One region of the Janthinobacterium leeuwenhoeki genome, then DNA from elsewhere that is predicted to be linked to it. Evidence: predicted binding sites of a transcription regulator. Region 1 holds the regulator's gene; each other region holds the start of a gene.
The links. Region 1 encodes FliA, which starts transcription of late flagellar genes. Its sites were predicted from a motif close to CTAAAGTTTNNNNNNNNNNNGCCGNTA; they were not measured.

Region 1 (4,315 bases):
ACGGCGCTGGCGCGCGCGGCCGACAATTCCCAGTTCGAGGCAAAATTGGAATTGCTGATCGGCTGCACGTCCGTATGCCCTTCCACCTGCACGTCGTGCGTATCGTCCTTGAGCAGCACGGCGACGGCGCGCAAGGCCTGGTCCGACTCCGTCGTCAGGCGCGCCGCGCCCGGATCGAACAGCACGCTGGCATTGATTTCCACGCTCACGCCGCGGCTCGTCTGCGTCACGCGGACTTTACCCTCTTTGACCAGTGGCGCCAGGGTGGAGGTCAGGTCCTGCGCCAGGCGCGTCATGTGTTCGCGCTCGCGGCGGATGGCTTCCGCGCGGCGTTTCAGGGCGGGATTCGGCAGCGGGATCGCTTGCGGTGCTTCCATGATGATGGGTGGCGCACCCTTTTCCAGGCTGAAGGCCTGGCCGATGGCATTCTGGAAAACGCGGTATTTACCTTCATTGACTTGCGAAATCGCATACATCACGACGAAAAAGGCGAACAGCAAGGTGATGAAGTCGGCATACGAGATCAGCCAGCGGTCCTGATTGTCCGGTTCCTCATCATACTTCCTGCGCGCGCGCCGCATCATGCTCAGTGCTCGTGCAGCAGGCTGGCCACGCGCTCTTCGATGATGCGCGTGTGGTCGCCCGTGGCGATGTCGTACAGCACGGCGGCCGTGATTTCGTATTGCAGCACGCGGCGCGAGACGATGGCCTTGAGTTTATTGGCCACCGGCAGGAACAGCAGATTGGCCAGGCCCACGCCATAGATGGTCGAGACAAACGCCACGGCGATGCCGCTGCCTAATTTGCTGGGGTCGGTGAGGTTTTCCATCACGTGGATCAGGCCCAGCACGGCGCCCAGGATACCGATGGTGGGCGAATAGCCAGCGGCAGACTCCCACACCTTGACGGCCTGGCGTTCGGCCAGCTCATAGGCGGAAATTTCCACGTCGAGCAGCTGGCGCAGCTTGTCGGGCGCGATGCCGTCGACGATCATCCGCAAACCCTTGGCGTTGAAACGGTCGGCAGTGTTTTCCATCAGGCGTTCAAGCGCCAGCGGGCCGTCGCGGCGCGCCGTCAGGCTCCATTGCCCGATGTCGCGCGCCAGCGCGGCGCGCGTGTCGGCAGGCGGCAGGAACACCCAGCGCAGCATTTCCAGGCCGCGCACGAAGGTGCGCAGCCGCGTTTGCAGCAGCACGGCGCCGAAGGTGCCGATGACCACGATGGCAAAGGCGGCCGGCTGCAGCAGGGAGGCCATCTTGCCGCCTTCCAGTGCCTGGCCGACCAACAGGCCCGCCAGCGCCAGCGCCAGCCCGATTACGCTGGACCAGTCCACGCCTGCTCCCTCAAGGTTGCGCGCAGGCGCGCGACGGCCTGGGTATGCAGCTGCGAGACGCGCGATTCGGACACGCCCATCACCGCGCCGATCTCCTTCAGATTCAGCTCTTCTTCGTAATACAGGCCCATGAGTATTTTCTCGCGTGGTGGCAGCGCGTCGATGGCATCGATCACGGATTGCCGGAAATCGGTATCGAGCAGGGAACGCAAGGGGTCGCTGTCCTCGTCCACGCAATGGCGGTCGAGGAAGCTGTCATTGCCGTCCGGGTCATGAAAGTCTTCGTAGTACACCAACTGGTGGCCGCCGCCGTCGCCCAGCATTTCCTGGTAGTCGGCCAGCGACATCTTCAGCAGTTTCGCCACTTCCGACTCCGTCGGCGGGTGGCCCAGGCGCTGCTGCAAGGTGCTCATCGCCTCTTCGATCTTGCGCATGTTCTGGCGCATGCTGCGCGGCAGCCAGTCGCTGGTGCGCAATTCGTCAAGCATGGCGCCGCGGATGCGCAGCACGGCATACGTCTCGAATTGCGCGCCATGCGTTTCTTCATAGCGGCTGATGGCATCGAGCAGGCCGATCATGCCGGCCTGGATCAGGTCATCGACCTCGACCGAAGGCGGCAATTTCGCCTTCATATGGTGCGCCAGACGCTTCACCAGCGGAATGTGCTCCGTCAGCAAATAGTCCTTGTTCGATTTCCCTTTGACCGTGTACATAGGCTGCTTATTGTTTTCTTATCTTATCTGGTGCTACGGTTCGATTCAGGCGCTGAACTGGTGCGGGCTCCCCGTCTGGTACAAGGTGCCGCCGAGCACCGGCGACGCCGAACGGGCCAGCCGCTCGGCCAGTCCGCGAAACGCCACCGAAGCGCCCGCCAGCGGAAACGCATCGACCACGCTGCGGCCCAGCCGCGCCGCGCGATGCAGATATTCATCGGCAGGCACCGAGCCCATCGAGGTCAGCTTCACGGCCAGGTAGCGGCTCGCCGCCTGCGTCATATTATCGTATACCACTTTTGCCTCGGATTCGGAAGCGCCCGTGACGAGAATGCCGAACGGACGGCGTCCCAGTTCCTGGCTCAGGCGCTTGATCAGGCAGTACGCCGCCTTGATCGAGGTGGCGCTGGTAGACACTTGCACGACGATATCGGACGAAGCCATCAGCGGCACGGGGAAGCAATCGCCCTCGTCGGCCACGACGCCGTCGACCAGCACGATGCCGCTCTGGCGCGCCAGCACGTCGAAAGTCTTGCCCAGGCGGCGCAGTTCGTCCTCGCCCGCATAGTCCATGCTGTCCATCAAATGGTTGCGCGCGCCCAGGCTGGCCACGCCAAAGCCTTGCTGCACCTGGTGGATGACCTGGTTCAAGGCGCATTGCTGGCGCGCCACGTCGCGCAGGCTGGCGCCGTGCGCCAGTCCCAGGCGCGCAGCCACGCCATCGCTGCCGCCGCTGGCGTCGAGCAGCAGCACGTCATTGCCGCCGTAGACAAGCGAGGCGCCCAGGTTGACCAGCATGGCGCCCTTGTCGTCCTGCGGCGTAGCCGAGAGGAATGTCATGACGCGCGGCTGCGGGCCGGCCAGCATGCGGCGCAAGCCTTCGGCCTGGTCGAAATCGAAATTAGCCAAGGCGCACCCCGCGCGCTTCATTGTTGCGGGCGGCTGCCTGTGCCATCAAGAGCGGCAGTTCGGCATCGGAAAACTGCGTCGCCGCCGCATCGCGCTTGAGCTTGAAGGCGCGGTCGATCAGGTAGCCGCGGTCGGCCAGGTACAGGTCTTCCGGCACGCGCTGGCCGTTCGACACATAAAACAGGTTCAGTTTCTGGCGGATCACCACGTCGAGCACATTGCCGATCGAGGCCGCTTCATCGAGCTTGGTCATGATACAGCCGGCCAGGCCGCTGCCCTGGTAGGCGCGCACCACTTCGTTCAACGTTTCCTGCGTCGCCGTCGAGTTCAGGCACAGCAAACGTTTCACGTCCGCGCCGGCGCCTGACAGCATGGCCACCTGTTCCGTGACCATCTGGTCGCGCTGGCTCACGCCCACCGTATCGATCAGCACCGTGTGCTTGTTCTTGAGCTCCTTCAGAGCGATGCGCAAGTCCGCCTCATCCTTCACCGAATGCACCATCACGCCGAGGATCTTGCCGTAGATGCGCAGCTGTTCATGCGCGCCGATACGGTAGGCATCCGTGGTGATCAGGGCCAGCTTTTCCGGGCCGTGGCGCATGACGCAGCGGGCCGCCAGCTTGGCCGTGCTGGTGGTCTTGCCGACACCGGTCGGGCCCACCAGGGCAAACACGCCGCCCTGCTCCAGCATGGCGTCTTCATTGGCCACCGTATTCAGGTTGCGGCTGAGGACAGTCTTGATCCAGCGCATGCTTTGCGCGCCATCCAGGCCGGCCGGCAGCTTGTCGATCAGGTAGCGCGCCAGGCTGGCGGAAAAACCGGCGGCCAGCATTTCGCGCAGCACGACGGCTTTTTGCGGCTCGCGCTGCTGCGTCGAACCCCAGGAGATTTCCGCCAGCTGGGTTTCCATCATGCCGCGCATGGCGCGGATTTCATTCATCATGCCGCTCATTTCGGCGGCGGCGTTTTCTTTGACGTGTGCCAGCGCGCTGGCCATCATCTGCTGCATGCGGGCCATATCCACTGGCTCAGAGGCAGCCTGGCGCGGTGCAGCAGGACGTGGCGCAGCCGGGCGCTGGGCCGGGGCGGCCGCACGCTGCGGCGTGGCGAACTGGGTCTGCAACTGGGGACGGGGCTGGGCCATTTCGGAGGCGGCCGGCGGCGACGCCAGCGAAGCGGCATCGTCATTGGCCAGCGCGAGGATTTCCACCACGCCATCGGCCTGGCGGTTCGACAGGATCACGGCATCGGGACCCAGCGCTTCGCGCACCTTGCGCAGCGCATCGCGCGACGAGGCGCCGGTAAATTTCTTCACATTCATGACCGGCCTCCCAAGGCGGGGGTGGCGCAATATTGGCTG
Region 2 (4,315 bases), on a different contig from region 1:
GACGCCATCCAGCGCACGTCGTTGGCGATTTTCATCAGCGCCGTGGCCAGGGTTTTCAGCGCGCCATGGGCGGCCACCAGCGCATCGTGGGCGGCCAGGGCGGCAAACTTGTTGCTGGCCGTCTCGAACGGCTGGCCCGTCAGGCGTGCCAGTTCCGCGGCGATGCGGTCCGCAAATTCCACGTGGGCATTCAAACCCGTACCGACGGCCGTGCCGCCGGCGGCCAGTTGCAGCAGCGGCGGCAACGATGCCGTGATGATGTGCTCGGCGAAGTCCAGTTGCGCCACATAGCCGGAAAACTCCTGGCCCAGGGTCAGCGGCGTCGCATCCTGCAAATGGGTGCGGCCGATCTTGACAATGTCGGCAAATTCCGTGGCCTTGGCGTCCAGGGTGGCGCGCAACTGGCGCAGCGGCGGCAAGACCGTGTTGGCGACGGACAGCGCGGCCGCCACGTGGATGGCGGTGGGAAAGATGTCGTTCGAGGACTGGCCCAGGTTGACGTCGTCATTCGGGTGCAGCAGGCGCTCGGCGCCCCGCAAGCCGCCGATCAGCTCGGAACCACGGTTGGCCAGCACTTCGTTCATGTTCATATTGCTTTGCGTGCCGGAGCCCGTCTGCCAGACGGCCAGCGGGAATTCCCCGTCGTGCTTGCCGGACAGTACTTCGTCGGCCGCCTGCGTGATGGCGATGGCTTTCTTGCCATCCAATAGACCCAGCTCCAGGTTGACGTGGGCGGCCGCGCGCTTGACGGTGGCCAGGGCGGCGATCAGTTCGGGCGGCATCTTTTCCGTGGAGATATGGAAGTGTTCGAGCGAGCGCTGCGTTTGCGCTCCCCAGAGCCGGTCGGCGGGTACGTCGATCGGGCCGAAACTGTCGCGTTCGATTCTGCTACTCATGACATCCCTTTCATCGATGGAGGTGGATCGAGTGTACTCCAGGCGTTAAAAAGGCACAGGATGATGCTGTATTGCATCATTTTTTCCTTGGGCCATCTATATTTTTGCGATTTCCTGCCGTTAAAGACAGGCGAGCTACCCTTCTTATCTTGTTATCAAAGCGATCAGTCCATGCAGAGCAGCATCCTTCCCCGTTGGACCTTGATCGCGTGCGCCGCCGCCAGCCTGGCCTCGCCGCCCGTCATGGCGGCCGAACTGGGCGAGATGGCGGTGCTGTCGCATGTGGGCCAGCCTCTGCTGGCCGAAATCGAACTGACGGCCCTGGCGCCCGAGGAAGTCAGTGGCGTGGCCGTGCGCCTGGCCTCGCCCGATGTGTACCGCGGTGGCGGCATCGGCATGGATCCAGCCCTGCAGACTTTGACGATCAGCCCGCTGGAACGCGGTGGCCGGCACTATGTGCGCGTGGCTACCCGGCAAGCGATCCAGGCCGGTCACGTGCATTTGTATTTGTTATTGGGCCATGGCAGTGGCGCCATCGTGCGCCTGGGCACCGTGTGGCTGACGCCGGCCCCGCCTGTTGCCGCTGCCGTCAGTGCGCCAGCCAGGCCAGTCATTCCTGTGTCCGCACCTGTGCTTATGCCCGTGCCGCAGCCGCGCGCTGCAGCCGTCGCGCCGTCGCCCGACGCTGCCGCGCTGGCGGCCCGCGCGCGCGCCGAGGGCCTCGTGCGCCCGGCGCGCATGTTCGTACCGCCGCCCGCCGCGCCCCCGCCGGCTGCCCCCGCGTTGCGCCCGACGCCATTGCGCCGCGCCACGGCGCCCGTCGCTGCTTGCGCACCGCAGGCGGATGCCGGGCAGGCGCAAGCGTGCGTGGCATTGGACGAGAAAAACGCAGCCCTGAATGACAAGCTCGGGGAGTTGGAGGGCAAAATCGGTGCCTTGCAAAAGGCGCTGGCGCTGCCCGTCGCCGCCGCCGTTGCGCCTGCTGCCGCGCCGGCCGAGGTGCAGGCGCCGCATGCCAAGCCCAAGCCCCTGGTGCCGCCAGCGGGCGCGAAGGAAAAGAAGGCGGGGGGCAACGGCTTGCTGTGGCTCGGCATCGCTACTCTGGTCTTCCTGTTGCTGACGGCGGTCATCGTGTATATCGTGCGCAAGCGCAAGCCGGCAGCCGCGCCGGGCGCGCCGTCGAAATACTGGGTCTTGCTGCGCAAGCCGTTCGGCCGCAAGAAGAAGGATGCGCCCGTGCTGACGGAGGCCGTGGAAGATGGGGCGCAGGCTGCTCCGGAGCCGGAGCCATTCTCGCGTTAAGGCTACTGCAAGGCGCGCTCAAATTTGATATAAAAAAAGATATTCAAAAAAGACAGAAAAATGCGTGTCTATTGTGTTGCCTATTTTTAAAAGATGGTGATATGATTAACTCAGTGGACTTGCTCTACGACAAAAACAGTCCCAGCCTGCGCAGTCACCAACGATAGTGTGGCGCGACAAACAGGTGTAGCGTTGCATAAACGCCTGGGTCTGGAAGCGGTTTGCGATGCCGACGATGTGCTCGCGAACGCCGGATGCAACCGGCAGCGAGGCGACGCCAGGAGATACCTGGGGCTCGCCTTCCAAATTCCCCTCCCTGCTTGCCGGGCGCCGCAGATGCCGCGCTTCCCCGGCACGGCGGCAGACGTAAAAAAAGCACCCACGGGTGCTTTTTTTGTTTCTGGCGCGGCAAGCTTGCTTATTTACATGCGGGCGCGCGAGCCCTGCATGGCGTTCGGCAACTGCGTCATCCACGCTTCCGTGATGCTGCGGATTTCGCGGTCATTGGCCAGGATTTGCTTGAGCAAGTCGATCTTGCGCTGGCGCGAGGCGCCGGCCAGGGCGGGCACCTTGCCCGTCAAGGTCGGGCTGGCGGCGCTGGCGCACTGGTTTTCCAGGGCGTCCAAGCCATCCCAGTCGCTCGAACGTGCGGCCACGACCATTTTATTGGTCATTCCTGCAATATTTTCATACATCGAGAGAACGTCGTTGGAGGTCATGAGCACACCCGTAACTAGTGAATGGATTACCGCTTGTCTAGATTAACGGCAGGTTCGGCGGGAACTTGAGGGTGTTTTTGAAAAAAAAGTGAAAATAGTGTGGATGGTTTTGGCTGGCCACCGGAATCGTCCGCCTAGCCGTTTGTCCGCAGGCGAAAAAGGTATCATTTCAGGCTATGATTTTGCTTGTTTTCATCGAAAGGATCGCCATGCACGGTTTGCGTTTCCCCTGGCTCCGGACGCCAGTCCAGGCTGCCATCGTCCTCGTCCTGGCCGGCGTCTCGCTGACCGGTTTGCCGCTCCAGGCGCTTGGCCAGCAAGCGGCCGCAGACGCTGCTGCCCTCGCTGCCCCCGCTGCCCCCCGGGCTTTGCCCGGCGACGACTTTTATGACTATGTGAACGGTGACTGGCTGCGCGGCACGGCCATTCCCGCCGACCGCAGTAGCTGGGGTTCGTTCGCCATGCTCTCCAACGCGACCAACGAGCGCATCATCGGCCTCGTTGAAGGCCTGGCGACGGCTCCACAGACGGACGCGGCAGCGCGCCAGGTCAGCGATTTTTACCGTTCCTGGATGGATGAATCGGCTATCGAGGCAAAAGGCTGGACCCCGATCAAGCCCTTGTTGACAAAGATCAATGGCATACGCGACCAGGCAGGACTGGCCCGCGCGCTGGGCGAGAGCTTGCGCGCCGATGTCGATCCGCTCAACGCCACCAATTTTTATACGGAAAATCTGTTTGGCCTGTGGGTGGCGCAAGACTTGAACGACACCACGCGCAATGTGGCCTACCTGCTGCAGGGCGGACTGGGCTTGCCCGACCGCGCCTTCTATCAGGGCGACAGCGCCCGCATGCAGGGCTTGCGCACGGGCTACCAGGCGCATATCGCCGCCATGCTCCAGCAAGCCGGCTACAGCGATGCGCCGGCCCGCGCCGCGCGCGTGTTTGCGCTGGAGCAGCAAATTGCTGCGAGTCACGCCAGCCGCGAGGATTCGGCCGATGTCGCCAAGGGCAATAACGCGTGGCGCGCCGCCGACTTCGCCAGCAAGGCGCCGGGACTGGACTGGAAAGCCTTCTTCCAGGCGGCCGGCCTGGGCCAGCAGACGGATTTCATCGTCTGGCATCCGTCAGCCATGACGGGCAGCGCCGCGCTGGTGGCGAGCGTGCCGCTGGCCACGTGGAAAGATTTCCTCGCCTTCCACGCCATCAACCATTTCAGCAGCACCTTGCCGAAGGCGGCTGCCGAGCAGCGCTTTGTCTTCTATGGCAGCGCCCTGAGCGGCACGCCGCAGCAGTCACCGCGCAGCAAGCGGGCGCTGGCCGCGACGAATGCGGCCCTGAGCGACGCCGTCGGCAAGCTGTATGTGGAACGCTATTTCCCGCCTGAATCGAAAGCCC
Region 3 (4,315 bases), on a different contig from region 1:
AGACGCCGTGGCAAGCCTGCGCCGCGTTACAATACGGGGTTTGCAACTGAATATAGAGAAGGTGTGCCGTGAATTTCATCAATAAATTATCCGCCGCATGGACGGCCAATAATTCCCTGCTGTGCGTGGGCCTCGACCCCGACCTGGCGAAACTGCCGGCCGAACTGCGCGATCTGCCCGATGGAATCACCACCTTTTGCACGCGCATCATCGACGCCACGGCCGATCTGGCCTGCGCCTTCAAGCCGCAGATCGCGTATTTCGGCGCGCTGGGCGCGGAAAAACAGCTGGAAGACATCTGCCGCTACGTGCGCGAGAACTACCCGCATATCCCGCTGATCCTCGACGCGAAACGCGGTGACATCGGCGCCACGGCCACGCAATACGCGCGCGAAGCGTTCGAGCGCTATGGCGCCGACGCCGTCACCGTGAACCCCTACATGGGCGAGGACTCGCTCGACCCTTACCTGGCGTGGCAAGACCGCGGCGTGATCATCCTGTGCCGCACCTCGAACCCGGGCGGCTCGGACCTGCAATTCCTCGACACGGACGGCGTGCCCCTGTACCAGCGCGTGGCGCGCCTGGTGGCCGAGAAATGGAACAAGAATGGCCAGTGCGCGCTCGTCGTCGGCGCCACCTTCCCTGAAGAACTGGCGCAAGTGCGCGCCATCGTCGGCGACATGCCGCTGCTGGTGCCCGGCATCGGCGCCCAGGGCGGCGACATCGCCGCTACCGTCGGCGCGGGCCAGACGGCGAATGGCATGGGTATGATGATCAGCTCTTCGCGCGCCATCATCTACGCCACGCCGCAGGCGGGCGAAGACTGGGCCGACGCGGCGCGCCGCGTGGCCATTGAAACGCGCGATGCGATCAATGCGCATCGTTCGGTTTAAAAAACCCACACCCTAAAGCTGGGGTCAGACCCGCAGGGTCTGACCCCGGGTTTTAATCCCTCTGTGGCGCGACGATTTCCGCATAGTCGTACAACTCTCCCAGAATTTCCTCGCCCCGCTCATCCACCGACTCCGACAGCACGTCGATTTCCGTAAACAGCATCTCGATGGTGCGGGCCCCGCCGTCGCCGTCGAACAATCGGGCGGCGCGGTGCTGTTCCCAGCGCAGGCTTTCCGCTTCGCTCAGAGTGTGCGGGAAATTGCGGGCGCGGTAGCGGAACAGCAATTCCTGCAGGCGCTCGTCGGCAAACGAGGGGCGGGCCGTGGCCAGCTTGGCCGGCGTGTCGCGGCGCAGCGATTCGAGCAGGCGGCGGTCGTCGTTGCTGACGAAACCATTGTACAAATCTTCATCCACGTCCAGCGCCGCATGCGCGCCCGGGCGCTGGAACACTTCGGCCCAGGTCGCATCCATGTTTGGCGCCGTGGCGGCCAGCTGCGCGTTGACCTTCGCCGCGTCCAGATCGATGCCCCATTGCGCGGCCATGGCCGGCGACAAGGTCTTTAAATTGCCGACCAGCATGGGCGACTTGTTCAGGTGCACGCTTTTCACGGGCAGGCGCGTCATGCCTTCCGGCATGGCGTCCTTGCGCGTAAACAATCGCGTGCGGATGGTGTCGGCATCCAGCGCGAACAGTTCGCGCGGGTCGTAGGCGCAATCCCAGACGAGGATTTCATTTTTGTTGCTCGGATGTGTGGCCAGCGGCCAGACGACGCCCAGGCAGCCCCGCTCGGCGGGGAACATGCCCGACACGTGCAGGAAGGGCTGGCGCTCGCCGGCGGCCAGGTGCATGCCCATTTCGCTGGCGACCTTGTCCTTCTTGTGCAGGGCCAGGCAAAATTCGAACAGTTTCGGCTGTTTCTGCTTGATCAGGCGGGCCAGGGCGATGGTGGCGCGCACGTCGGACAGCGCATCATGCGCCGCTTCGTGGACCAGGCCATTGGCCTTGCTCAAGTGTTCCAGCTTAAAACTGGTCTGGCCATCGTCACGCTTCGGCCATTCGATGCCTTCCGGGCGCAGCGCGTGCGTCATGCGCACCACGTCGAGGATGTCCCAGCGGCCGCAATGGTTTTTCCATTCGCGCGCATACGGGTCGATCAGGTTGCGCCAGAACAGGAAACGCGTGACTTCATCGTCGAAACGGATAGTGTTATAGCCCACGCCGATGGTGCCCGGTTCCGAAAAGGCCGCTTCGATGGTGGCGGCGAACTGGTGCTCGGGCACGCCCAGCTGCAGACATTGCTGCGGCGTGATGCCCGTGATCAGGCACGATTGCGGGTCGGGCAGGAAATCATTGGCAGGCTGGCAATACAGCATGATCGGTTCGCCGATCTCGTTGAGGTCCGCATCCGTGCGGATGGCGGCGAACTGGGCCGGGCGGTCGCGGCGCGGCTGGGCGCCAAAGGTTTCGTAGTCGTGCCAAAGGAAAGTCTGGGTAGTCATTGATGGTCGTTGCTTAATTGGTTATCTGGGCCGCTCAAGGAGTCGCTGCTACAGTTTTCTGAAAACCTGCCGATACTACATGAGAGCATGGTCATCATCGCGTTTCCCGCATGGTGGCATATATTGCCCGTTCAAGGAGGTCTATCGTGTCAATTCCCATCGCCGCAAGCGGCAATTCCACCCCTTCCGTGACTTCCGTCAGTACGGGCGTTGCCGGCAAGGACGATAAAGTCCAGCACGGCGTCAAGACTGAAATGAGCGTGAGTGACCGCAGCAAGCTGCAATTGAACGCGTCCATCATGCAGGCCTCGCTGAACGTGTCGATCGGTTCCGAGAACGAGCCGCTGGCGCTGCTGTACAAGACGGCCATCACCAACATCAATGAAGCGCTGAAGGGCCAGTACGGCGAGGACGCGATCCAGAACGAGGCTTCGCAGGATAACAGCGCCGAAGCGACGGCGAGCCGCATTGTATCGCTGTCGACGGGATTTTTTGATGCCTACAAGAAACAGAATCCCGGCATGGACGACGATACGGCCCTGAGCAAGTTCATGGACACCATCAGCGGCGGCATGGAAAAAGGCTTCAAGGAAGCGCGCGATATTCTGGGCGGCTTGAAAGTGTTGCAAGGCGATATAGCCGGCAATATCGACAAGACGTATGCGCTGGTGCAGAAGGGCTACGCGGATTTCATCGCCGCGCACAGCAGCAAGAAGGATGACGCGGCCAAGCCGGCCGACAGCAAGGCTGCCTGAACAATATTACGCCGGAAGCGCCTGAGAATATCAGGTGCTTACGCGGTTGCGGCCCGATGCTTTGGCGCGGTAGAGAGCCGCGTCCGCCGCCGCGATCAACGCTTCGTCGTCCTGTTCCGCCGCCAGACTGGCCACGCCGAAGGAACCCGTGATGTGCGGCAGCGCGCTGCGCATGTCGGCGAAGATGACGGCGTGCTGCATGCGTTCGCACAGGCGCTCGGCCACCCGCAGGGCCACGTGTTCGTTGGTATCGGGCAAGATCACCATCATTTCCTCGCCACCATAGCGCACGGCAAAATCCGTGGGTCGCAGGGCTGCGCCCAGCACTTGCGCGGCGATGCGCAATGCCTGGTCGCCCGCCTGGTGGCCGTGCGTGTCGTTGAAACGCTTGAAATGGTCGAGGTCGATCATCACCAGCGACAGGGGCGATGCGCTGGCGTGGGCCGTGACGATCATGTTTGGCAGCAAGTCGGTCAGCCAGGCGCGGTTGTACAAGCCCGTCAGGCTGTCGACCATCGACAGCTGGCGGTAGAATTCGCCCAGCTTCTGGCGGCGGCGCAGCAGGGCATTCGCGGCGCGGATGCGGAAGGACAGCAGGCGCAGCAGGTTGCGCGCCAGGCCGTTCGATTGCTCGATCAATTCCCAGACGATGGCCGCGTCGATTACCAGCAAGTCGGTTTCTTCCAGGGCGGAAATGGCGGCCAGGTTGCTCGCTTCATCGAGCACCGATTGTTCGCCCACGCTTTCGCCGGGCAAGACCTTGCTGACGGTGCCGTCATCCATGCCCGTGTGGATGTCGGCGGCCACGGCCAGCGAACCGCGCAAGACGATGTACAGACTGGCGCCATGTGTGTCGGCAATGGCTTCGCCCGCTTCGAGGCGCATGACGGGGCAGGGCGCCAGCATGGCTGCCGTGTTGCTGTCCGCTCCATCGCGAAATAACTGTAAATCGCCGATGTTGCAGCCTGAAGCGCCGAAGTTGCCGATCTGTTCCACAATCACACTTTCAAAAATCCGGCGCGCGCGAGCAGGGGGCCGGTAGCTTCATGATAGCGTAAAGCGGCCTTGGCTGTAACGGCAAAGGCTTGCCTGATGTCACTTACTGTGAGAAATACGACAATTATTTCATTGTCGCGTTAATAATCTGGAATGCTTGCTTTTGTGCC

Region 2: ACQ4WS_RS03820 (flagellar protein FliT) is a predicted target of FliA. The motif match lies at 2,961-2,987, and genes of this name have one in related genera.
Region 3: ACQ4WS_RS03480 (DUF5610 domain-containing protein) is a predicted target of FliA. The motif match lies at 2,443-2,469, and genes of this name have one in related genera.

What each region holds. Positions count from the first base shown of each region.
Region 1 covers NZ_JBNYXT010000014.1:100,000-104,314, reverse strand. The annotation lists gene motD (flagellar motor protein MotD) at 1-581, opposite strand, end outside; gene ACQ4WS_RS13510 (flagellar motor protein) at 587-1,333, opposite strand; gene ACQ4WS_RS13505 (RNA polymerase sigma factor FliA) at 1,315-2,046, opposite strand; gene ACQ4WS_RS13500 (MinD/ParA family ATP-binding protein) at 2,092-2,955, opposite strand; gene flhF (flagellar biosynthesis GTPase FlhF) at 2,948-4,276, opposite strand.
Region 2 covers NZ_JBNYXT010000003.1:100,091-104,405, forward strand. The annotation lists gene fumC (class II fumarate hydratase) at 1-896, opposite strand, end outside; gene ACQ4WS_RS03815 (type IV pilus assembly protein FimV) at 1,068-2,198, shown strand; gene ACQ4WS_RS03820 (flagellar protein FliT) at 2,621-2,917, opposite strand; gene ACQ4WS_RS03825 (M13 family metallopeptidase) at 3,127-4,315, shown strand, end outside.
Region 3 covers NZ_JBNYXT010000003.1:33,053-37,367, forward strand. The annotation lists gene pyrF (orotidine-5'-phosphate decarboxylase) at 69-893, shown strand; gene sbcB (exodeoxyribonuclease I) at 946-2,394, opposite strand; gene ACQ4WS_RS03480 (DUF5610 domain-containing protein) at 2,541-3,149, shown strand; gene ACQ4WS_RS03485 (GGDEF domain-containing protein) at 3,180-4,145, opposite strand.